Regions from separate parts of the Photobacterium swingsii genome, predicted to be linked through region 3. Evidence: riboswitches for the same ligand, from Rfam matches in the RefSeq annotation. Region 3 holds a riboswitch; each other region holds the start of a gene.
The links. A riboswitch is a leader RNA that binds a small molecule or an ion and turns the genes downstream of it on or off. The one in region 3 is predicted to bind lysine.
Positions count from the first base shown of each region.

Region 1: it holds a riboswitch for lysine, as region 3 does, so the genes downstream of both, lysC (lysine-sensitive aspartokinase 3) here and OCU77_RS07015 (Na+/H+ antiporter NhaC family protein) in region 3, are expected to answer to the same signal.
Region 2: it holds a riboswitch for lysine, as region 3 does, so the genes downstream of both, OCU77_RS05270 (Na+/H+ antiporter NhaC family protein) here and OCU77_RS07015 (Na+/H+ antiporter NhaC family protein) in region 3, are expected to answer to the same signal.

Region 1 is NZ_AP024852.1:336,049-344,240, forward strand. It holds gene metH (methionine synthase) at 1-2,928, shown strand, start outside; gene lysC (lysine-sensitive aspartokinase 3) at 2,999-4,297, opposite strand; lysine riboswitch at 4,486-4,685, opposite strand; gene OCU77_RS01645 (pyridoxal-phosphate-dependent aminotransferase family protein) at 4,965-6,083, shown strand; gene OCU77_RS01650 (PglL family O-oligosaccharyltransferase) at 6,167-7,936, opposite strand; gene uvrA (excinuclease ABC subunit UvrA) at 8,041-8,192, opposite strand, start outside.
Region 2 is NZ_AP024852.1:1,073,858-1,082,049, reverse strand. It holds gene hisIE (bifunctional phosphoribosyl-AMP cyclohydrolase/phosphoribosyl-ATP diphosphatase HisIE) at 1-537, shown strand, start outside; gene OCU77_RS05275 (thymidine kinase) at 820-1,398, opposite strand; gene OCU77_RS05270 (Na+/H+ antiporter NhaC family protein) at 1,625-3,220, opposite strand; lysine riboswitch at 3,316-3,498, opposite strand; gene OCU77_RS05265 (H-NS family histone-like protein) at 3,868-4,269, shown strand; gene OCU77_RS05260 (lytic murein transglycosylase) at 4,656-5,621, opposite strand; gene OCU77_RS05255 (YcgL domain-containing protein) at 5,629-5,910, opposite strand; gene minC (septum site-determining protein MinC) at 6,133-6,795, shown strand; gene minD (septum site-determining protein MinD) at 6,817-7,629, shown strand; gene minE (cell division topological specificity factor MinE) at 7,632-7,892, shown strand; gene rnd (ribonuclease D) at 7,965-8,192, opposite strand, start outside.
Region 3 is NZ_AP024852.1:1,473,492-1,481,683, reverse strand. It holds gene OCU77_RS07025 (hypothetical protein) at 354-521, shown strand; gene OCU77_RS07020 (MFS transporter) at 521-1,729, shown strand; lysine riboswitch at 2,014-2,185, shown strand; gene OCU77_RS07015 (Na+/H+ antiporter NhaC family protein) at 2,271-3,857, shown strand; gene htpX (protease HtpX) at 4,291-5,169, opposite strand; gene OCU77_RS07005 (hypothetical protein) at 5,575-5,733, shown strand; gene OCU77_RS07000 (GNAT family N-acetyltransferase) at 5,932-6,525, shown strand; gene OCU77_RS06995 (MerR family transcriptional regulator) at 6,749-7,921, shown strand; gene OCU77_RS06990 (HAD family hydrolase) at 8,148-8,192, shown strand, end outside.

The DNA.
Region 1 (8,192 bases), 1.1 Mb from region 3:
GCGTTAGGGCCAGATGAACTGCGCGAGTACGTTAACGAACTCTCGCGTATCTCAGAATGTGCCGTCTCTGCTCATCCTAATGCCGGTTTACCCAATGCCTTTGGTGAATATGACTTAAGCCCTGAAGAGATGGCTGAACATATTCAAGAGTGGGCGCAAAGCGGTTTCTTAAACCTTGTTGGCGGCTGCTGTGGTACGACACCAGAACATATCCGTAAAATGTATGAGGTCACCCGTGATCTTCAGCCTCGCCAATTGCCTGACATTCCCATCGCGTGCCGTTTATCTGGCTTAGAGCCTCTCACTATTGATGCTGATACTTTATTCATTAATGTCGGTGAGCGGACCAATGTAACGGGCTCTGCGCGTTTTAAGCGTTTGATTAAAGAAGAACTGTACGATGAGGCGCTAGAAGTTGCACGGCAACAAGTTGAAGCGGGAGCGCAAATCATCGATATCAATATGGATGAGGGGATGCTGGATGCGGAAGCGGCGATGGTGCGCTTCTTAAATTTGTGTGCAACTGAACCTGAAATTTCCAAAGTGCCTATTATGGTCGACTCTTCTAAGTGGGAGGTGATAGAGGCTGGTCTAAAATGCGTGCAAGGCAAACCGATTGTTAACTCGATCTCTTTAAAAGAAGGGAAAGATAAATTTATTGAACAAGCCAAGCTGTTACGCCGGTATGGGGCTGCAGTGATTGTGATGGCGTTCGATGAAGTCGGTCAGGCGGATACTCGAGAACGTAAAGTTGAAATTTGTACTAATGCCTATCGGGTTTTAGTGGATGAAGTCGGTTTTCCGCCTGAAGACATTATTTTTGACCCCAATATCTTTGCTGTCGCGACAGGTATCGAAGAGCACGATAATTACGCAGTCGACTTTATTGAGGCGGTCGGTGATATTAAACGCACGCTACCTTACGCCATGATTTCAGGTGGTGTTTCTAACGTCTCTTTCTCTTTCCGTGGCAATAATGCAGTGCGTGAGGCTATCCACGCTGTCTTCCTTTATCACTGTTTTAAGCAAGGCATGGATATGGGGATCGTCAATGCTGGGCAGCTGGCTATTTATGATGATTTACCCGATGAACTGCGCGAAGCTGTGGAAGATGTGGTACTGAATCGCCGTTCAGATAGTACTGAAAGGTTATTAGATATTTCTGCTAAATACCGTGATAGCGGTAAAGTGGAAGAAGATCGCAGTGCACAAGAGTGGCGTGGATGGCCTGTTGAGAAACGCCTTGAGCATGCGTTAGTTAAAGGCATTACAGAGTTTATCGTTGAAGATACTGAAGAAGCGCGCGCCAAAGCGAGTAAGCCACTTGAGGTGATTGAAGGTCCACTAATGTCTGGCATGAATGTGGTCGGTGATCTCTTCGGCGAAGGGAAAATGTTTCTGCCACAAGTGGTTAAATCTGCACGGGTAATGAAACAAGCGGTTGCCTATTTAGAGCCTTATATTAATGCTGAAAAACAAGCAGGGCAGAGTAACGGTAAAATCTTACTGGCGACCGTTAAAGGCGATGTCCATGATATCGGTAAAAATATTGTTGGGGTCGTCTTACAGTGTAATAACTATGAGATCATCGACCTCGGTGTCATGGTGCCATGTGACAAAATCCTTAAAGTCGCCAAAGAAGAAAACGTTGATATTATTGGTTTGAGTGGCTTGATCACCCCATCGCTTGATGAAATGGTGCATGTTGCCAAAGAGATGGAGCGACAAGGTTTTGAGTTACCACTTTTGATTGGTGGTGCCACCACCTCAAAAGCGCATACAGCGGTTAAAATTGAGCAAAACTATCATGCGCCAGTGGTGTATGTTTCGAATGCCTCGCGCGCTGTCGGTGTATGTTCGGCGTTACTTTCTGATGAGCAGCGTCCCGCTTTTGTTGAGCGATTAGACAAAGAATACGATGTAGTACGTGATCAACACAGCCGTAAGAAGCCTCGCACCGCTCCAGTTACGCTTGAGCAAGCGCGGGATAACCGTGTCGATATAGATTGGACGACGTATACGCCACCAGTGCCCGTTAAACCGGGTGTGCATGTGTTTAAAGATTTCCCTATTTCTGAACTGCGTCGCTATATTGATTGGACGCCATTTTTTATGACTTGGTCGCTGAGTGGTAAATACCCGACGATTTTACGCCATGAAGTCGTCGGCGAAGAGGCGCAGCGCTTATTTGATGATGCTAATGCACTGCTGGATGAGATTGAGGCCAAAGGCACGATTAAAGCCAATGGTGTCTGTGGTTTATTCCCTGCGAATAATATTGGTGATGACATTGAAGTGTATACCGATAACACCCGTAGCAACGTATTAACTGTCTTGCATGGCCTACGCCAGCAGACGCAGAAAACGAAAGGGGCGAACTACTGTTTGTCGGATTACATTGCGCCTAAAGCAAGTGGTCAGCCTGATTGGATAGGAGCCTTTGCAGTGACGGGTGGGATTGGTGAATATGATATCGCAGAACAATTTAAAGAAGCGGGTGACGATTATAATGCCATCATGATCCAAGCTGTTGCGGATCGATTGGCTGAAGCGTTTGCTGAGTGCTTGCATGAAAAGGTACGTAAAGACCTTTGGGGGTTCGCCCCCGAGGAAGCGTTGGAAAATGACGATTTGATCCGGGAAAAATACCAAGGTATTCGTCCTGCTCCGGGTTATCCTGCTTGTCCTGAGCACACTGAAAAAGGTACGATTTGGTCGCTGCTTGAACCTGAAGCAAATGCAGGAATGACATTAACGGAAAGCTATGCCATGTGGCCTGGTGCCGCTGTATCGGGTTGGTATTTCTCTCACCCTGAATCGCGTTATTTTGCCGTTGCACAAATTCAGCAAGATCAAGTAGAAGATTATGCACAACGTAAAGGTTGGACGCTTGAAGAAGCAGAGAAATGGTTAGGGCCAAATCTTTAAGTTAGATATTAAGCAATAAAAAAGAAAGGCACTCTTGGAGTGCCTTTCTTTTTTTATCGATTATTGAGGCTTAATGTTTTTCGAATAATTGCTGGTGGAGCTGTTGCACGATAGGCTTTGCATTGTCTTGATCGATTAAGAAGCAGAGGTTGTGGGGGCTCGCACCATAGCACACCATACGAAGCTGATATTTTTCGAGAGAGCCGAATACTTGGCTCACAGAACCTTGAGTATGGCTCATTTGATTACCAATCAATGCGACTAGGCAGAGACCTTGCTCGACTTCGACTCTGCACCATTCACTCAGAGCTTCAATCGCCGCTTGTGGTAGAGTCGGTGCACCACCTGCGGTATCGGTTTGATCCAGTGTTAGTGAAACGCTGACTTCTGATGTGGTAATTAAATCGACCGAAATTTTATGCTCAGCCAAAATGCGAAATACTTCAGCGAGAAAACCATAAGCGTGGAACATATTCAGACTCGTGAGTGTCACCATGGTTTGGTTGCAGCGTAGTGCTAGCGCTCGAAAAAGCGGGGCATCGCTAACGGTTTGTCGAATCCAGGTTCCCCCTTCCTCTGGTGCTTTTGAAGAGCCAACAAAGACTGGAATTTGTTGGCGTATCGCAGGAACTAAGGTTGAGGGGTGAAGAATTTTTGCACCGAAATTTGCCATTTCAGAGGCTTCGCTAAAGCTGATTTCTTTTATGGGTTGCGCCTTGGCGGCAATGCGTGGATCTGTGGTGTACATGCCTGGGACATCGGTCCAAATTTCTAACGTCGTTGCATTGATTGCTTCAGCCATTAATGCTGCACTGTAATCACTGCCGCCACGGCCTAGGGTTGTGGTGTGGTTGTTTTCGTCTGACCCAATAAAGCCTTGGCTGACGATAACATGATGCTGTAATTGGCTGCGAAGATGATCGTTACTGAGCTGGCGAATTGCTGTTGGGTTGGGAATGGCTTTGCCATATTGGCTATCGGTACGCATGACTTTGCGAATATCAAATCGAATCGCATCAATACCTTGCTCTTGAAGGATTTGTGTAAATAAATGGGTAGAGAGCAATTCACCATTTGCCACTAATTGGTCGGTAATTGCTGCACTGGGGTGATCAATGGCTTGCTCTGAAAGTATCGCGATATTGTCTAATAGAGCTTGGATAGCTGCAGCTGGGGCTTCTGGTGATTGAAGTTGCTCAAGCACGGATTGGTGTGTCTCGTGTAGGGTTTGGAGGCGTTGCTGACGTAGTGTGTTATCAGCAATGCCTTGGGATAACTCTACCAGTAAGTTGGTGACCCCAGAGCAGGCACTTATCAATACTAAGCGTGTTGCGGGGCTATTTGCCACAATCTGGGCACTACGTTGCATTGCGTTGTAGTCGGCAGCACTGGTACCACCAAACTTGGCAACGGTGAGTGCTAAAGGTGGTGTTGATGATAAAATCGGGCTCAAAACATGTCTCCTAAAAACAGCGTAAATATAGGAATCGAATGAAATAAGCGGGAGGTGCTGCTAGTAAGAAAGCAGTATCAAACGGCAAGCGGATAGAAATCACGATAACCAGAAGCTCCCCATATTGCACCTTTCTTGATTCCATTCAAAAGGTGAAATATGACAGCCAGAAGGATTCAACCTTCAAGGCCGATATGTCCGATCCCCTGCTCGGACGTATCTCGGCGTTACTCCCCCTCTTGGTTTGGCATTGGGGTGGGGCCCCGCCAAACAAATACCTGGGTAACGCTCCTCTTCTGTTTTTACCTGCTGGTAATATCAGCAGGGTGAACAAAAACTGAATAGCTATTGAATAGGATTTGTTATGATGTTGTCAACACATCCTTGATTGATTATGCAAAAAAATTGAAATAACTTGTTGGAGCCAGTTTCAGTGGGAGCGAATCACTCTTATGAGTGAACGAATGGCTGGTATTGGTATCTGCTTTTAATATAAGTGTTTCAATGAAAGATAAACATCGACCTACTTTATTCTGATATATAACTAAACATAAGCATCAGAGACCGTCTAAGGAGAATGACAATGACAATAGGAAGCTTCTATCCACCCCAACGTACTCTCATGGGACCAGGCCCTTCAGATATTTACCCGCAAGTGTTGCAGGCGCTAAGTCGTCCGACCGTTGGCCACTTAGATCCGACGTTTATCGGGATGATGGATGAACTTAAGCAGTTATTGCAGTACGCATTTCAAACTAAAAATAGTTTTACTATTGCGGTTTCTGCGCCGGGTAGTGCGGGTATGGAAGCGTGTTTTGTTAACTTAGTCGAACCGGGTGATAAAGTTATCGTCTGTCGCAATGGCGTATTTGGCGAGCGAATGCGTGAAAATGTACTGCGTTGTGGCGGTGAAGCTGTTGTGATTGATAATGCTTGGGGTGAGCCTGTTGACCCGAATTTGGTCGAGCAAGCATTAATTCAACACCCCGATGCTAAAATTGTTGCGTTTGTACATGCTGAAACTTCGACTGGTGCGCTGAGCGATGCGGAGGCGATTGCCAAGTTAGCGCGACAACATGATTGCTTAACCATAGTCGATGCAGTGACATCACTGGGTGGCGTTCCTCTGCTGGTGGACGAGTGGCAACTTGATGCAGTTTATTCGGGCAGTCAGAAGTGTTTATCGTGTGTGCCTGGTTTATCACCACTGACATTCTCTCAACGTGCTATCGATAGAATAGAGGCGCGCACGACACCGGTTCAAAGTTGGTTCCTTGATCAAAGTTTGGTGCTTGGCTATTGGAGCGGTGAGGGTAAGCGTAGCTATCACCATACCGCGCCAGTGAATAGCCTTTATGCTTTACATGAAGCGTTAGTGCTATTGCAACAAGAAGGGCTAGAGAACGCATGGCAGCGTCATCAAGATGCGCACCTCGCTTTGCGTGAAGGGCTTGAGCAGCTAGGGATCACTTTTGTTGTTGCTGAGGAGCATCGCTTACCACAGCTAAATGCGGTCTATATTCCTGAAGGCGTCAATGATGCTGAGGTGAGAAATACCTTGTTGACTCGGTATAACCTCGAAATCGGTGCAGGGCTAGGGGCGTTAGCAGGTAAAGCGTGGCGTATTGGTTTGATGGGTTATGCGGCAAGAAATGAGAACGTTGCCTTATGCCTTAAAGCATTAGAAAGTACCTTGAAATAATCAAGTACAACTTAGATTTAAAAATGGCGACCACTATGGTCGCCATTTTTATAGGGGAAATCACCGAGAAAGGTTGAATGTGATTATTCGGTGGCTGGCGTTGCTGATGATGTTGCAGCCGACTGCTTACTCAAAGGTTGAACGGCGAGTGCATCACTAAAATCACCATTAGGAAATAAAAACTCAGCCTCTTGTAGAATTTGCTCGGCATGGTTGTCATCGCCTAATAAGCGATAAGACACAATCAAATTGCCATACAGTTGTTCTCGTGGCCATGTTTTTGCTTTTACTGTTGCCCAACGAATGTACTCTTCGATTAATTCCGGCTTATTCAATGTTTGCGCTAATTCTAATTGAGGTTGGTGCAGTGCCCATTCATAGCGATGCTTCCATGCCCATGGATTATTGACCTTCATTAAATAATCAATATTTAGCGGTAACGTTGTCTCAAATTTTGTCAGCATGCGGCCTGAATAGAGCGTCGTGATCATATAACTACTCACGAGTAGCGGCAGTAATAGGGCTGCAACCTTAATCCCTAATACGTAACTCAGAGGCTTTTTACTGTATTTCGCTGTGAGGTTATCTACCCAATAAATCAGGATGATAAAGATCGCCCAATGCACGAGTGAGTGATAAAACGGATACTCTAGCTGTGTGTGTAATGTGATGGGAAAAAACAAGGCGACAAGTGCCAGTTGCGTGCCTTCGCGTGCTTTACGTATTTTAAATACAACAGCGGCAGCGGCAAGCAGTAAGGCAATTAGTGGGACTATGCCTCCTTCAGCAGCCCAAAACGTTAGTTCATTGTGCGGGTGATCCAGTGCGGGCAATCCTGCAGGTTGTGACGGATCCGCTTGATGCCAACGTGCAGTCTGGGTGAGATAAGACACTTCAAACGTACCATAGCCATAACCTGTTAAGGGTTCCGTGGTAAACATCTTAAATGATTGTGGAATATGAATAGAGCGTGGGCTTTTGAGGCTGACTCTATCTTCTTGTGCTGACCAGTCTGTAGATTGATTGATGGCATAAGAGGTTGTTAGGCCGAGTACTATCATCAATAACCACATCCGCCACTGCGCTTTAGCGGCGAATTGTTTTAGATATGGAATCAGTAATGCGACACCAATCATTGCGCCAAGCCAGCCTGTTCGGGAGCTTAATACGATCAAAATAGGTATGATCAAGACTGGCGTAATCAGCAGCAGTAGTTGCTGAAAAGACCATTTACCACGGTACATGGGCATACGTGCCAGTAAATAACCAGACAGTACTAATCCTGTCGCCAAGAAACTTGCCATCACATTAGGTTGCTGGAAAATACCATGGGGACGACTTTTGCTTGGATCAAAACCAAAGGCATTCTGTGGCTCTATCCATAAATATTGATACCAGCCAAACAGGGTTTGCGTCAGTATTCCTAGCAAGATGAACCATAAAATGAGTTGACGACGGCTAGGGGTGAAAGCGAATTGTTGCAGGGCAACAAAGAATAAAAAACCAGCCCATAATCCAATGATACGATCACTGGCTGCAGCAACATCTGCGTTGCTGTAGAACATAGGGATGGATAATAAAATACAGCAAACAAACAGTACAAGTGTCAGTCGAGTGTAGCGCCAGATGCGTTGGCGACTGATTTCCAATAAACCTACACCAATCGCAAAGCTAAAAGGCATCCAGCTGGTGGCATTAAAGGGAAGCTCTAATCCTGAGCCGCCAGGGTTATGTTGAAAATAGAGCAAGGCATGTACAAACAGCGCACAAAGGGCCGCGAGAAAAGGTTTAACCAAAGGTTTACTGATCCCAGGTTGAGCGAGCCGGGTTCCTTGGATATGTAGCACTGTCATCTTGCATCCATTAGTGATCGTTTAAAGAGGCGAGGTAGGTATCATAAACAAAAAGCAGGTAACCGAATGATCACCTGCTTTGGCTTATGACATTATATTGTCGATTATTGAAGGGTCGAAAGCATTGGCTTTAAAAAGCGTGCGGTATGTGATCCTTCGACTAATGCCACTTCTTCTGGTGTGCCAGTGGCAATAATTTTACCACCACCACTACCGCCTTCTGGGCCTAAATCGATGATCCAATCCGCTGTTTTAA
Region 2 (8,192 bases), 400 kb from region 3:
ATGCTGGGTTATATGAATACTGAAGCCCTCGCTAAAACACTAGAAACAAGCCAAGTTACCTTCTGGTCCCGCACTAAATCACGCTTATGGACTAAAGGGGAAACGTCAGGCAACGTACTTAAACTTAAAAGTATCGATCTCGATTGCGACCAAGATACTCTCTTAGTAAAAGTGAACCCTGTGGGCCCAACCTGCCACTTAGGTACACAAACGTGCTTTGATAATAAAAATGGCACCCCCACAGAGCAACCTGCTTTGGTGTTTCTTCATCAACTTGAGCAAGTATTGGCTAGTCGTAAAGATAGTGATCCCGAATCGTCTTATACCGCCAGTTTATACGCCCGTGGTACCAAACGTATTTCGCAAAAAGTGGGCGAAGAAGGCGTTGAAGTCGCGCTTGCGGCAACGTCGGGTGACAAAGCGGAATTAGTTAATGAGTCGGCAGATTTGCTTTATCACTTAATTGTACTGTTGCAAGACCAAGGTTTGTCACTAGCAGACATTACTAAACGTTTAGAAGAGCGCCACAATAAGTAACAACAACTAATACCAATCTAACTAAGTAACTGATCATTCTTGCTGGTTAAAATCAATGATAACTGCGTTATAGATTTTGTAGATAGAGCAACTAGCTATCTGCAATCTACGCCTTGTTTTCAGTGCTTTTTCCTGCGCAATCACCTGAACATTTACTTACCCAAATTGGTATAAGATAAACGTAGCTTTGAATATTAAATAGCAAAAAGCCCGCAACTAAATGACGTCCAACGATTCGGAGTCTGTTGCGGGCTTTTTATTAAATCATGTCACCTGAAGTGATTAACGACCTAGCGCTTCTTTATAATGTCGACGACATACAGATACATAGCGATCATTACCACCAATAACCACTTGATCACCATCTGCAATTGCGCGGCCCGTTTCATCTTGGCGAATCACCATATTCGCTTTGCGTCCACAATGACAAATTGTTTTTAACTCAACTAACTTATCAGCCCAAGATAATAAATAGCGGCTACCCTCAAACAGCTCACCTCGGAAATCACTGCGCAACCCATAGCATAAAACGGGGATATGTAATTTGTCGACAACTTCAGTTAATTGATATACCTGCTCTTTACTTAAGAACTGGCATTCATCAATCAACACACAATCTGTATGCTGCCCATTGTGAATGGTTGCAATACGATCGAATAAATTATCATCGCTCGTGAAAAGTTCAGCTTCCTCTTGTAAACCAATACGCGATGTCACTTTTCCTTTGCCAAAACGATCATCAATTGCCGCAGTAAAAATAAGTGGCGTCATACCACGTTCGCGATAATTAAATGAAGATTGCAGCAATGTGGTTGATTTACCTGCATTCATTGCAGAGTAATAAAAGTACATCTGGGCCATGAGGCTTTCCTAGTCATCTGGGTGAAGAAAGTGCGGGCGAGATGCTACAGAAAATACACGAATAATTAAAGCGACACTGGCAGATAGACATAAGTTTTTACGACTTTAGCCACGGAATTGAAAATAGCTATCCATAAAAAAACCAGCACATCTGTGTACTGGTTTCTTTTATTAACAAAGCAAAATGAATCTAATGCTGTTCAATCACTTGTATTTGTTCTAATTTTTACGCATTCACCGGTGATGATAAACGACGACGCGATAACCAGCCCAATGTCGCACACACGAGAATAAATGCCAGTGTCGCAGCAAGGAAAGATACCGCTAAGGAATCTGTAAAACCAAGCACAACGAAACCAACTGCGGAGACAAGTGCAACAGACAATGAATAAGGCAGCTGTGTCGATACGTGGTCTATATGGTGGCAACGTGCACCTGTTGAAGACAAGATAGTTGTATCTGAAATTGGTGAACAGTGATCACCAAAAACAGAACCAGCAAGCACAGCGGCGAGCATAGGCAGCATTAAAGCAATGTCCGTAGCTCCAGCCAAGTCACCGGCAATAGGTAACATAATACCGAATGTCCCCCATGACGTACCGGTTGAGAATGCCATCACACCTGCAAGCGCAAATAAAATAACAGGCAGTAGCATAGGGTTCACATTACCTTGAACCAAAGTAGACAGGTATTTACCTGTTGCCATGTCACCAATGACGCTACCAATACTCCACGCAAATAAAAGAATTAAAATTGCGCCAAACATAGATTTAGCACCAATCCATAGCGTGCTCACGACATCAGAAACAGGAATACGCTGGCGAATAACAGGAATTAACGCACAAATGAAGCCAATCACACCACCGTAGCACAGCGATGCACCAACATCGGTATTTTCAAACGCACCTAAAAGGTTAAATGCTTGGCCATCAGCTGCAAGTGCTTGGTAACCCGTAAAGATTAAGAAGAAGAAGGTTGCCACAATCAATGCAACGATTGGCATCACCAAATCAGACACGCGACCATTCGCACTTTCTTCAATTTCTAGTTCATCATTGAGATCTTTTGCTTGGTTGTCGTCATCACCTTCATCAAAACCATGGCCACGACTTGCCTCTAATTCATGCTTTAGCATTGGACCAACATCAATTTGGAACCAAGACACAACAAAAACCATCAACAAAGCAAACACGGCATAAAAATTCATTGGTGCAAGTTGCATAAATGCACCTAGCGCTGAATATTCAGTCACACCGTGTGAAACTAAAATACCACCAACAATCGTAATTATGTATGCGCCCCAGCTTGATGCTGGCATCAGTACACACATAGGCGCAGCAGTGGAATCGAGAATGTACGCAAGTTTCGCACGTGAAACATAGTAACGGTCAGTCACAGGACGGGCAATCGCACCTACTGCTAGGCTATTAAAATAGTCGTCTACAAAAATGAACACGCCTAAAAATGCAGCAAGAAGCTTAGAGCCGCGTTTGGTTTTAATCCGCGTTTGTGCCCATTCAGCAAAAGCGCGAGTACCACCTGACAGGGTTAATAGTGCTGTTGTCATACCTAAGATGATAAGGAAGGCAACAATACTCATGTTCCAGCTATTTATTGCACCGTCATCGATGAATAAACCCTTAACCGTTGTACCGATGTAACTTGCTGAATGAGTGAAGGAAAAGTCCGTTAGTAATAGTGCACCTAAAGCAACACCCATACCAAGCGAAAGCAAAACGCGACGCGTTAAAATCGCTAGACCCAATGCCACCAATGGGGGCAATAATGAAATGGAGGAATTTGAAAAATCTACAATGTTCATGATCTCTACTACAACCGAATCTTGGTTGGAGATCTACTGCTGACACAAGTGTGCCATGATGAGATGCCTATATAGAGAGTAAGAAAACCCTCCGACCCCACAGTAGCGCTCCATAGTTAATGTAATTATATACTATGGCAGTGTTGCCTCTATTCGATGACAACCCCAGCAAGAAGGTTTGACAGCCCTTTCTCACTTCGGCATTGGCTCCTTTCATTTGCTATCAACGGAATCACCTCCAGCAAATTACTTATAGACAATGCGCCTCTACCCTTAAGAAGGTACAAACCATTCTACGGAATCGAATCAAAGATGCAATAAGTTAGCGTGAATTTTTTAACATAAACAGTGAATAATTTTACCATCAAGCTCAAAAAACGAACAAGCCAACAGCCTATTGAGTTACTAATAGGGCCACCTTTAGAATTCTCTCTATTATTCATTCAATTTTATAACTAGGTCACATTTACTTTAAAACAACATAAAACTAATTACTAAAAAGCGTAAAAAACCTAAAATTAATAATTATTAATAACTTTAATTAATAATTTGTTTGGCAAATTAGATATGAAGTATTACTATTGCATTTATTAACTCTTGACTGCTATTCTTATTTCAAGCCAGTTTAAATGAACAGGAAATAAAAAATGTCTGACGCATTAAAAGCACTATTAAACCTACGTAGCCTACGCGCTCTTGCTCGTGAATATACTCTAGAGCAACTTCAAGAAGGCCTAGAAAAACTTCAAACAGTCGTTTCTGAGCGTGAAGAATCTGAAGCTGAAGAAATTGCTAAAGAAAAAGAACGTACAGAGAAACTAAACCAATACCGTGAAATGCTGCTAGCAGACGGTATCGACCCAGAAGAACTATTAGGTTCTCTAGGTGGCGCTAAAGCACCAAAAGCAAAACGTGCTGCTCGCCCTGCTAAATATAAATTCGTTGACGAAAACGGCGAAGAAAAAACATGGACTGGTCAAGGTCGCACACCTTCAGCACTTAAAACTGCACTAGACCAAGGTCGCTCTCTAGAAGAATTTGAAATCTAATTTCTAATTCTTGATAAAAGCCCAGCACTGTCTGGGTTTTTTTGTACCTTTACATCAGGATTATTTCCTCTCTCTCGCTCACTCTCTCCTTGCTAATTGTCTGCGTCGTCTTGCTCAATAGAAGCGAATTAGCTCTAACTTTGCCAAAAATGCATTCTTTGCAGGTACTCAACACACGCCCAAGCTTCAATGTGACAAACAGCACGAAGAAAGTCTTTTACGATCAAAGGTTCTATTCATAGGGATAATTCGTATCATGAAGGCAGTCGAGAATAGGTATTAACATCAAAACAAATCATGCCAGAGTGAGCCATCTCACACTATTGATAAATATAACAAAAAAGCCAGAGCGCGGGCTCTGGCTTTAAAGTATATGCTCGATTTTTTTAGCGAATACGGTCAGCTAAATGACTTACAGCAAGTGCGAAATAATGCGATCTATTCCATTTAAGCAATGTCTGGTAATTATCATAAATGAGATAAGCACGGCCATGTTGATCATCTGGCTGTATCAACCATGCATCAATATCAACGTTAGGTAAGGCGCTACCATCTAACTTGCGTACACCTAAACCTTGCCATTCACTTAATGTTTTCGCTTTTTCTAATTGCACGCCTTTAAGATTTTCAGGCAAGCTAGGAATACTGACTTGTCGTCCCCAAGTATACGCATCATCCCAGCCAGATTTACTCAGGTAATTAGCCGCTGAAGCAAAAACATCCGCTTGGGTATTCCAAATATCGACTCGTCCGTCGTTATTTCCATCCACTGCAAACGTTAAAAAGGAGGTTGGCATAAACTGAGGTTGCCCCATTGCGCCAGCCCATGAACCTTTCATATCCTTTGCAGCGATATGGCCTTCATCTAATATTTGTAATGCAGCCATGACTTGCTTTCTAAAAAATGCTTCGCGGCGTCCTTCATAAGCCAAAGTTGAAAGCGCTTCTACCACATTATAATTACCCATAAGGCGGCCGAAATTACTCTCTACTCCCCAAAGCGCAACAATAAAACGTGGCTGAACACCATATTTTTTTCCTACTGCCTCAAGCGTTTTTCGATGCTTTTGATACAGCTGGTTCGCTTGCTTTACTTTCCAATCAGGTACAGCTCGAGGAATATACTCATCCAGGGTGAGCTTTTTTTCTGGCTGATTCTTGTCGGCTTTAACAGCGCGTTCGGTAAAAGTGATTCCCTCAAAAGCAGCCGTAATAGTGCTAGCACTAATACCGGACTCTTTTGCTTCCGTTTTTAAGCTTTCAACGTATTTATCAAACCCTTCATCTGCAAAAGCTGCGGTGGATGTACCTATCCCTATGGCCACTAAGACCGAAATCAAACGCTTATACATATAAACCTTAAGACTTTATAGCCGCCTTGGCTGCTTTATATTCATCTAATAAATTAGTCACTGGAGGCGGCAATTGTAAATAATAACCGACAGTGGCTAAATCTGATTTCACTTTTTCAATGTCTGCGCCCGCTAATTTGCGATCGCCAGCTAACTTCACCACCATGACAAGTTGTGGTGTACCGAATGTTGCGAGTAACGTTTCAGGCACAGCCGAGAAATCGTCCTTCTTAATAACATATAGGTACGTATTTTCTTTCTTTGGACTTTTATAGATTGAACAAAACATTTTGCTGCCTGTTAGTTACGCTCTTAATTACATCTGACCTTATAACTGAGATTTCATTCCCTAGAATAAGGAATATTTTCACTGACCAGATGAGAGCTTTGTCTGAATTTACAACGCTAGAGCAAGGATAGCTTGCTGATAAACAGTTTGGAATATAACATGCTTATACCTATGTGATAACGTATCTGAACGGCTAATTTCGCTTCAGTCAGTAAAAAGACTATGACTAAACAGGCAGAACTAAAAGGGAGCACATTCACGCTCTCAGCACTTCATCTCAGTAATGAAGACATTCAGCAGGCAACGGATCACCTAAAAGAAAAAGTGAACCAAGCGCCCAATTTTTTTGCTGCCGCTCCCATTGTCATCGACATTTCAAATGCGGGCACCAATATAGACTTCAAACAGCTGAAAGCAGGCATCACTGAAGCTGGAATGATTCCTGTCGGTATCAGTGGTTGTAAAGACACAAAAATGCAAAGCCTCGCTAAAGAAGCTGGATTAGCGGTTATGAATGCCGCCAAACAAATTCAACCCAATGTGCCAGCAATGGAGCCAACACGGATCATTCGCACACCCGTGAGATCGGGCCAACAAATTTACGCAAAGAATTGTGATTTGGTGGTAATGAGTAACGTAAGTGCAGGCGCAGAAATTATTGCTGACGGCTGTATTCATGTATATGGCGTATTACGCGGTCGCGCTATTGCAGGTGCTAATGGACAAAAACAAGCGCGTATCTTCTGCCACAACCTTCAACCTGAACTTGTGTCAATTGATGGCAATTTTTGGTTAAGCGACAAAATTGAAGATGGGTTCTGGGGTAAAGGTGCCGTTATCTCACTTGCTGAAAATAATTTAAACATAGAGCCTCTTGCTCTATAACGTTTTATAAGGAATTAATGAATGGCTCGTATTATCGTTGTTACCTCTGGTAAGGGTGGCGTTGGTAAAACAACATCAAGCGCAGCAATTGCATCAGGTTTAGCCGTTAGCGGAAAAAAAACAGCGGTTATCGATTTTGATATTGGCTTGCGTAACCTAGACTTGATTATGGGTTGTGAGCGTCGTGTTGTTTATGACTTTGTTAATGTGATCAACGGCGAAGCAAATCTAAACCAAGCACTAATTAAAGATAAGCGTGTAGACAATTTATATGTTTTACCCGCTTCTCAAACGCGTGATAAAGATGCACTAAGCCGAGATGGTGTTGAGCGTGTGTTCAACGACATGACTGAAATGGGTTTTGAGTTTATTATTTGTGACTCTCCAGCAGGCATTGAAACGGGCGCGCTAATGGCATTGTACTTTGCAGATGAAGCCATTGTAACCACTAACCCTGAAGTCTCGTCTGTACGCGATTCAGACCGCATTCTTGGCATTCTTGACTCTAAGTCTCGTCGTGCAGAGAATGCAGAAGAACCAGTGAAGACGCACCTGCTGTTAACACGTTACAACCCAGCACGTGTGGTTCAAGGTGAAATGCTAAGTGTTGAAGATGTAGAAGAAATTCTACACATTCCTCTGCTTGGTGTTATTCCTGAATCACAAGCTGTACTTAATGCATCAAACAAAGGTGAACCTGTCATCTTTGATAAAGAATCAGATGCAGGACAGGCATACGCTGATACCGTAGCACGTCTGATGGGCGAGGAACGCCCATTCCGTTTCTTAGAGGAAGAGAAAAAAGGCTTCCTTAAACGTCTATTTGGAGGCTGATAATGGCATTGCTAGAGTTTTTCCGCCCAAAGAAAACCAAAACAGCGAATGTAGCGAAAGAGCGCCTACAAATCATCGTTGCTGAACGTCGCTCAGCCAGTCAAGCTACGCCCAGCTATATTCCACAGCTGAAGCAAGACATTCTGGAAGTGATCCGTAAGTATGTGCAGATCAGCCCTGAGCAAGTGACGGTCAATTTAGATCAGAAAGAAGAAGACCTTTCTGTTTTAGAGCTCAACGTAACACTGCCTGAAGATAAATAAGCCAGTTTTGCGCATTAAAAAAGCCACTGTTTAAAACAGTGGCTTTTTTGTATCTCGCTAACTATGTAAACGTTAGCGATCTAACAAAGGTAATACGCGCGCTTCAAATAACGGCTGACGCCATGTTTTTAGCATTTCAGGCTTTTTATCTTGCGGGCGTTCATTCTTCCAGGCCCACGAAATAAGCTGATTAATTTGTTTTTTAGATGCTAAAAATTCAGAGGCTAATCCAGTTTCAGCTTCCACTTTAGTTACTTCATCTTTAATTTTCTTCACCAGCTGTTTATAGCCACTTAAGTC
Region 3 (8,192 bases):
GATTTATCACAAAGAGCATCACATTCTATACTTAATCACCTTTTCTTTAATCATCCAAATCCCTCATAGCTATTTTTAAAAATATAAAATACCTTGAGATGAATAAAGCCGTTTCGAGAAGGCTTCATTTCAATCTTCCAGCTCAGCTCATTCTGCAAGTAAAATCGAGATTGCTTTTGTTCATTTTCATTAGTCTGGAGGAAAGCGTTAAAGAAGATCCTTTATTTCCTCATAATAATGCCCCTCAGCCACAACATGCATTTTATGCATAATCCTCCTGACTTTTATTCATTTGTCTCATTATGTCAGTTTATTTAGAATCCGCGCCTCGCAATTTCGCGTATGAGGCACTGATGTTTTCACAATCACTTTTTGCGCAGCTAAGCCGTATGGTTTTACTGCTCATCATTACTCTTATTGGCGTTCATCATTGTCAGCCTTTGTTAGATGCACTTGCACAGCATGCTGTCCATGCAGGCTGTCATCAATCAAATTCGGATTCACATATAGAGCACCATTAATGAGCATTTTTCGTTTTCCACTTTTAGTATGGATGGGAATAGGGACATTAATTTTTAGCCTTGGGATTAGGCAGTCATTCGGTATCTTCATGATGCCAATCTCAGATACATTTCAAACCGGCCGTGAATTCTTTAGCTTTGCGATTGCCCTGCAAAACCTTCTATTTGGTATGTTCCAACCTTTTGTTGGCATGGCATCCGATCGCTGGGGACCACGACGTATTATCATGTTAGGTGCTGTAGCCTATGGCGCGGGCTTGTATCTCACGTCAATTGCCACTGAACCAAGCATCTTGTATATCACTATAGGTATGTTGGTGGGCTTAGGTCTAAGTGCTACGAGTTACGTAATCGTACTGGGTGCTATCGCACGCGTAGTACCCGCAGAACACACAGCCAAAGCCTTTGGCTTAACCACCTCTGCAGGCTCGTTTGGCATGTTTGCAGTGATCCCCGGTGCACAATCGTTACTGACACATTTTGACTGGCAAACCGCATTACAACTTTTTGCCTTGGCATGTTGTTTAATGATCGCATTTGCGAGCTTTATGAAAACAAGCAGTACCAAAAGTAACAGCAACACGATTGACGATTCACAAACACTCAAGCAAGCATTGTCTGAAGCTTTCAATCACAGAGGTTACTGGCTAATTCATGCGGGTTTCTTTGTGTGTGGCTTCCATGTCATGTTTATAGCTACCCACTTGCCAAGCTACCTAGCCGATAAAGGTTTACCTGGCAATATTGCTGCGATGGCACTGGCCTATGTAGGTATTTTCAATATCTTCGGCTCGTATTTTTGGGGTGTCATGGGCGATAAGTTTGATAAACGCTATGTAATGACTTCCTTGTATCTTGTACGCACCATCGTCATTGCCGCCTTTGTTACCTTACCTGTTACTGAACACACCGCTGCTATCTTTGGTGGTGCAATTGGTTTTTGCTGGTTAGGCACAGTGCCATTAACCTCTGGCTTGGTTCGTCAAATCTTCGGGGCTCGCTACCTATCTACCTTGTACGGTTTAGTTTTCTTTACTCACCAAGTAGGTAGTTTTTTAGGTGCTTGGGTGGGTGGTCGAATTTACGATTACTACGGTTCATATGAGCCGATTTGGTGGTCAACGGTAGTATTAGCTTTCGTTGCTGCACTACTCCACTTACCAATAAACTGTAAGCCTGTTGCTCGTCTTCAAGCCGCATACAGCTAAATCAAAAAACCAAGATGCATCAGGCTGCATATTTATTATGCAGCCGATTTTTATCTCTCATTTTACTGCACATCAAGCAACGCCTTTGCGCATACTTTTTTGCTAAAAAGTATCGGAGCCATTCACAAAACGAACAATTACCATCCACCTATTTAATATATTTATCGTCACAATCAAAAAAATTGCATTTAACCGTGAATAAAGCGGATTATTTGATGACTAAAATATTCAACCACATATAATACCAGTACACGGCATTTCATTGGTATAATGGAGTCTGCCAACCCTAAAGTAGAGGCGCGCTGCCTAAGAGTATCCGAGTGGAGGGTGATTCCTTTGATGCCGGAGAAAGGAGCCAGCGCCGAAGTGACTGTTGCTATCAATCTCAGTCGCTGGGTCTGTGCCGAACAGGTACAGAACTGCCATAGGTTTTTACTATGGAGCGCTGCCAGAAGGGGTAACAAGTGATCGTTATTATGCTTCTTAGTTACTCGTCCTTTCGGTAGATCTCCACCTTATATGTTGTAGGTGAACTGAGATCATGAACCTTTTTGATTTTTCGGACTCTCTTTGGTCCGTATTGCCCGCTATGATTGCGGTCGTCCTTGCTGTATCCACCCGTCGTGTTTTGCTGTCTCTCGGCACCGGTATCGCAGCTGGCGCATTAATGCTCAACCATTATTCCCCGCTTGAAGCTCTCCACTATTTATTTGATAAAGTTTTAGCTATTGTCTGGAGTAACGGCTCGCTGAATGGCGATAATGTGAACATGATTATTTTCATGTTACTGCTTGGTGCACTAATCAGTTTAATGAGTGTTTCTGGCGCGACACAAGCCTTTGCTGATTGGGCATCGGTACGCTGTAAAGATCGCCGCAGTGCTAAATCGCTGACTGGTTTAATGGTGTTTGTTTTCTTTATCGATGATTTCTTCCACAGCCTTTCTGTTGGTGCGATTTGTCGTCCTGTTACAGACCGCTTCCAAATCTCCCGCGCAAAACTTGCCTACTTGCTTGACTCTACTGCAGCACCAGTTTGTGTTCTGATGCCTATCTCATCTTGGGGGGCGTACATTATCGCGCTTGTCGGCGGCATTATGGTTGCGCATAACGTAACAGACCAAAGCCCTATCGCTGCATTTGTCGAAATGATGCCAATGAATCTGTACGCGGTATTTACCTTGGTAATGGTGATCTGCGTTATTTTCTTCAAACTAGACATTGGCCCAATGCGTAAGCACGAAGCTTGGGCATTAGAAGGAAAGCTTTGGGATGAATCACAAGGCAAACCAGCAGGCTTAGACGTAGAAATACCAGCAGATGCCAAAGGCGGCATGATTGATATGGTATTACCTATTTTCACGCTAACAGCAGCGACAGTCTTTTTCATGGTGCAATCTGGCGCTGAGGTACTCAGTGCGAAAGGTGAAGTATTTAGCATTATTGGTTCGTTTGAAAATACCAATGTTGGCTCGTCACTAGTTTACGGTGCGATTTGTAGCTTAGTCGTTTCTATTGGTTTAGCACTACGACTAAAAATGAGTGCGGACACTTGGCTGAAAGCAGCACCACAAGGTATCTCTGCGATGATGCCTGCGATTGTGATTTTATTCTTTGCATGGACAATTGGTGCGGTTGTACGCGACATGCAAACAGGTATTTACTTAGCATCGATGGCTAATGGCAATTTACCTATCGAGCTATTACCTGCGCTGGTTTTTGTTTTATCTTGTGCTATGGCGTTTGCAACAGGTACAAGCTGGGGTACGTTCGGTATCATGCTACCACTAGCAGGTGATATTGCAGCAGCAAGTGACATCGCAATGCTACTTCCAATGCTGTCTGCGGTACTAGCAGGTGCGGTATTTGGTGACCACAGCTCCCCTATTTCCAGTACCAGTATCCTTTCTGCTACAGGCGCAGGTTGTCACCACATGGACCATGTCATGACACAGCTGCCATACGCATGCTCTGTCGCATTTGGTGCACTACTGGGCTACCTTGCTATCGGCTACACACAATCAGCTTGGATTGGTGTTGGCGTGAGTGGCTTATGGTTCTTAGCCTTCTGCATCTTTGCTGTACGAAAGTCTCAACCTACCATGGCCGCCGAGCCTGTGACTAACTAAGTCCCTTTCAAATAGTAAGAAAGAGCAAAGCTATCATGGCTTTGCTCTTTTTTTTGCTTTCACAACCAAGCTGTATCAGCTTCTGCATACCTCACTTTCCTCCAATCGCTATCACGCACTACAACATGCTATTTCAGTCTCGCCCTATACCAGTATTGCTTGATTTCAATATCCGTCGATTTGACGATTGAGGTTAGCTCGCCCGCGAACACCCACACATGCTCGCTGACCCAGCCGTAGGGAAAGCAAAGTAATAACACTATTCACCGCGCCTAGGCGCCCATAGCACCTAGACTACCTTGGCCCCAAGGTAGCCGACTTCACCTATAAAAAATGCCAGTCAGCAAAACTGACTGGCATTTTGATTTTTATGCTAACCTACTGCTAGTACGGGTCATCGGACTTTCACATAGAAAGTTATAACAATTAACGATTAAAGGTGCTCACCACGACGTAGAGCATCGATACGTTTCTCTAACGGTGGGTGTGTCATAAATAGCTCAGACAGTGACTTCTTGCCGTTAATACCAAACGCCATCATCGAACCTTCAAGCTGTGGCTCTTGGCTCATTTTCAGACGCTCTAACGCTGAAATCATCTTCTGCTTACCAACAAGGTGGGCAGAACCTGCATCCGCTTTAAATTCGCGATGACGGCTATACCACATGGTCAAGATACTTGCTAAGAAGCCAAACAGTACTTCCATGATAGAAGACACGATAAAGTAGGTCATGTAGCTACCACCTTCGCCTTCTTCATCATTACTGTTTACACCACTGATAACGCCAGCAACCAAACGAGACACAAATATAACAAAGGTATTCACAACACCTTGCATCAAAGTCATCGTCACCATGTCACCATTGGCAATGTGGCTAACTTCATGTGCTAAAACAGCCTCTGCTTCATCGCGTGTCATGCTGTGCATCAAACCTGTTGATACAGCAACTAATGAATCATCACGCTTAGCACCTGTCGCAAACGCATTAATATCCGCTGAGTCGTAGATCGCAACCGTTGGCATACCAATGCCCGCTTGCTGAGCTTGACGAGATACAGTTTCCATTAACCAGTGTTCAGTCTCATTACGAGGGTGCTCAATGACAGCACCACCTACAGAGCGCAACGCCATCTTCTTCGACATGAATAGAGAGAACAGCGAGCCACCAAAACCAAACAAGGCTGCCATTACAAGTAACCCAGAAAGGCTACCTGGCTGCATACCAGTGACAGCATAAACAATGTTCAAGACGACACTGAATACCAGCATGACGGCAAGGTTGGTTGCCAAAAACAATGCAATTCGCTTCATATTTTTAGTTTTCTCCAATAAAAGAAGCTTCAACAGCTTTATTGTTAAATGCCACAACGCCTTCCTGCTACGCGCCATTTGCGTATGCGTAAAAAGCATTTAACGATTTATCTATATAGTATGGTCGATCAAAGTGATTACAAGGGAAAGTCGCAAATTGTTACTTTTCGTTAGCTCGCATACACTTTTGACATAACCATTGAGGGGTAGCGCATTGTATAGAAAGAGTTTTCTGTACAACAACACATATTAAGACTAAGTTACAAATTATCCTTTGTTTCTGATTAAACACTGAACAAAGTGTTTTTTTATTAGTATACGACCTTAGTCGTATTGCACAGAACATGCTAGTTAGCTATTGTCGATAGCATGTAGAGCGAATGTCATATCTATCAAGGAGGAAAAATGGCAGACCAAGAGAATTACCAAGTTGCAATTGATATCCTTCGCTGTCATCTGGGCATGACAGCAGATGAAGCACACAAAGAACTTGGTTTAGATCAGTCGGGCAAACAACAGTTATCTTCTACGCAAGAAGCGCTTATTGGTCTCACCCAAGACTAATCTAGCCTTGTATTCCAGCGTCACAACTTGCTCTGATAAATCCCCTGCCACTCGCGGGGGATTTTTGTTATAGCCTATCGTCAGCTATAACAAACTTTCACACATTTCAAAAAGTGTCGGAAATATTCAATCTGTAATAAGCCAACCCATCTATCATCCCCCTTATCGTATCCATTCCAATTAATAAGGTTTACAACATTGTCTATTTCCGCGCTTAAACAAGGTCAGCCTGTTGCATTAACACCAACACTGAATATTTCACTTATCACCCTAAATGACTTACCAGATATTATTAACATGCTGGGTAACCCAGCTGTGAGTGAATTCCTGTTTTTTGCACCTGCACCTGTTGAAGTTTACGAAGGTTTCTTTGGCCCTATTATTACAAACACCGAAAAAGCCATCGCTGTGGGTGAATGGCCGGAACATCTCACCATTGTCATTCGAGACACAAGTGGCGTATACATGGGCATGGCAGGTTTGCCGTCTGTAATGTTCTTAGAAGGCAATTTTGAAGTAGGCTATCAGTTAGCAGAACATGCTTGGGGACAAGGGATTGCCACTCAAGCCGCACTATACTTAACTGCGCTTGCATTTAACGAGCTTGGCGCTCACAAAGTCACGGCTGATTGCTATGCCAGCAATATAGGGTCGTACAAAACGCTAGAAAAATGCGGATTCAATCGTGAAGGCAGCCAGAAAAATTACTACAAGGTTGAAAACGGCTTTGTTGATCGTCTACATTACGGCATGACTAAAACAGACTTCATTGCACAAAACTCAGCGCAATGAAGTCTACCGCCGAGCAATAAGTCAACACTATCACTTCTCGCGCCCCACTCACATCATCATGCCGCTGTGGTGATGTGGATTATCCCCTCTATCTCCCGTTAATCTAGGCCCTCACTTTGCTTGCTGCCTCATAGTCTATAAATTAGATGGTCGTTAATATTGACCTGTCTATAGCTTTACAGTTTACAGTGCCTTAGTTCAAACAATCGTGTGGAGAAAAACAGTGTATCGAATCTCAGAACTTGCAGAGCAAGTAGGCTTATCACGCACTGCTTTGCTCTATTACGAGAAACAGCAACTCATTAAGGGTCATCGTCTCGACAACGGTTATCGCGTATACAGTGATAAAGATTTACAGCGGATCCGCCTAATTCAGCAGCTGCAATCCGGAGGACTAACACTCAAGGAGTGTAAAGCGTGCTTAGAAGCAAAAGTGGATCGCCAGTTACTGGCAAACCGTTTAGTAACCTTGGATGAAGAAATTGCGAAAAAGCAGCAATCTCGTCAATTGCTTGCTGCATTACTGGGTGAAGGTGACCTTAAAGCATGGCATGAGAGCGTTGATAAAGTCGCGCCAGATGCACATTTAGACTGGTTAATAAAGCAAGGTTTTACTGAAAAAGAAGCTTTGCACTTAAAATGGTTATCAAAAGACATGAACGAACACGACACTTACATGGCCGACTTTATGAAGGTCTTTGAAACACTTGAACGTTGGGCTCCAGGTTCTGAAAGCGAAAGCCTAAAAGCACTATCATTTATTCCCCATACACCTAAAGCCATTCTTGAAATCGGCTGTGGTAAGGGGCTAGCAACTCACTTATTAGCAAACCACACCGATGCATCAATCACAGCGGTGGACAACGAAGAGTCTGCCCTGCAACGACTCAACGAACGATTCACAGCCAATCACTTAGCCCATAGGCTCACGACTGTGTGTGCCAGTATGACAGATATGCCCTTTCCCAATAAAAGTTTTGATTTAATTTGGTCGGAAGGGAGTGCTTACATCATGGGGGTCACCAAGGCCCTATCCACATGGAAGCCTTTGCTGACTGACGACGGTATGATGATGCTCAGTGACCTTGTATGGTTGACCGACACACCAGATGATGAAGCGGTTGAATTTTGGAAGCAGGAATACCCTGATATTCAGACTGTCGCGACACGTTTAGCACAAATCAACGCCGCAGGTTTTGACGTTATTGAGCACTTCACACTCAGTGAAGAAGCATGGCAAAACTATTACGAGCCACTCAAATCGCGAGTGAAAGAACTTGAGGCAGGCATCCCCCACTCTGTTGCCCTGCAAGACATTAACAAAGAGGCCAAGATCTACACCCGCTACCTTGGTCAGTTTGGCTATCAAATGTTTATCTTAAAAAAGCGGTGCTAACTATTCTGGCTCTTCACATCATTTCGAAAGTGTCATGGTGTGAATCCCCTCTGACAAACTCAACGCTTTTTCGCTTATATCCTCAATAAGCAATCAACTCATTGTTTCCTTACGTGGACGTTTTAAGCCTGTTTCGGCTTATATTTTCCGATATATTCATACCAACACAACTAGTAATAACACCTAGTCATTTGCCCCGACTGGGAATCAAAGTACGAGAAAACAAATGAAATTAGATGCGATCCTTTGGGATTATGATGGAACACTCGTT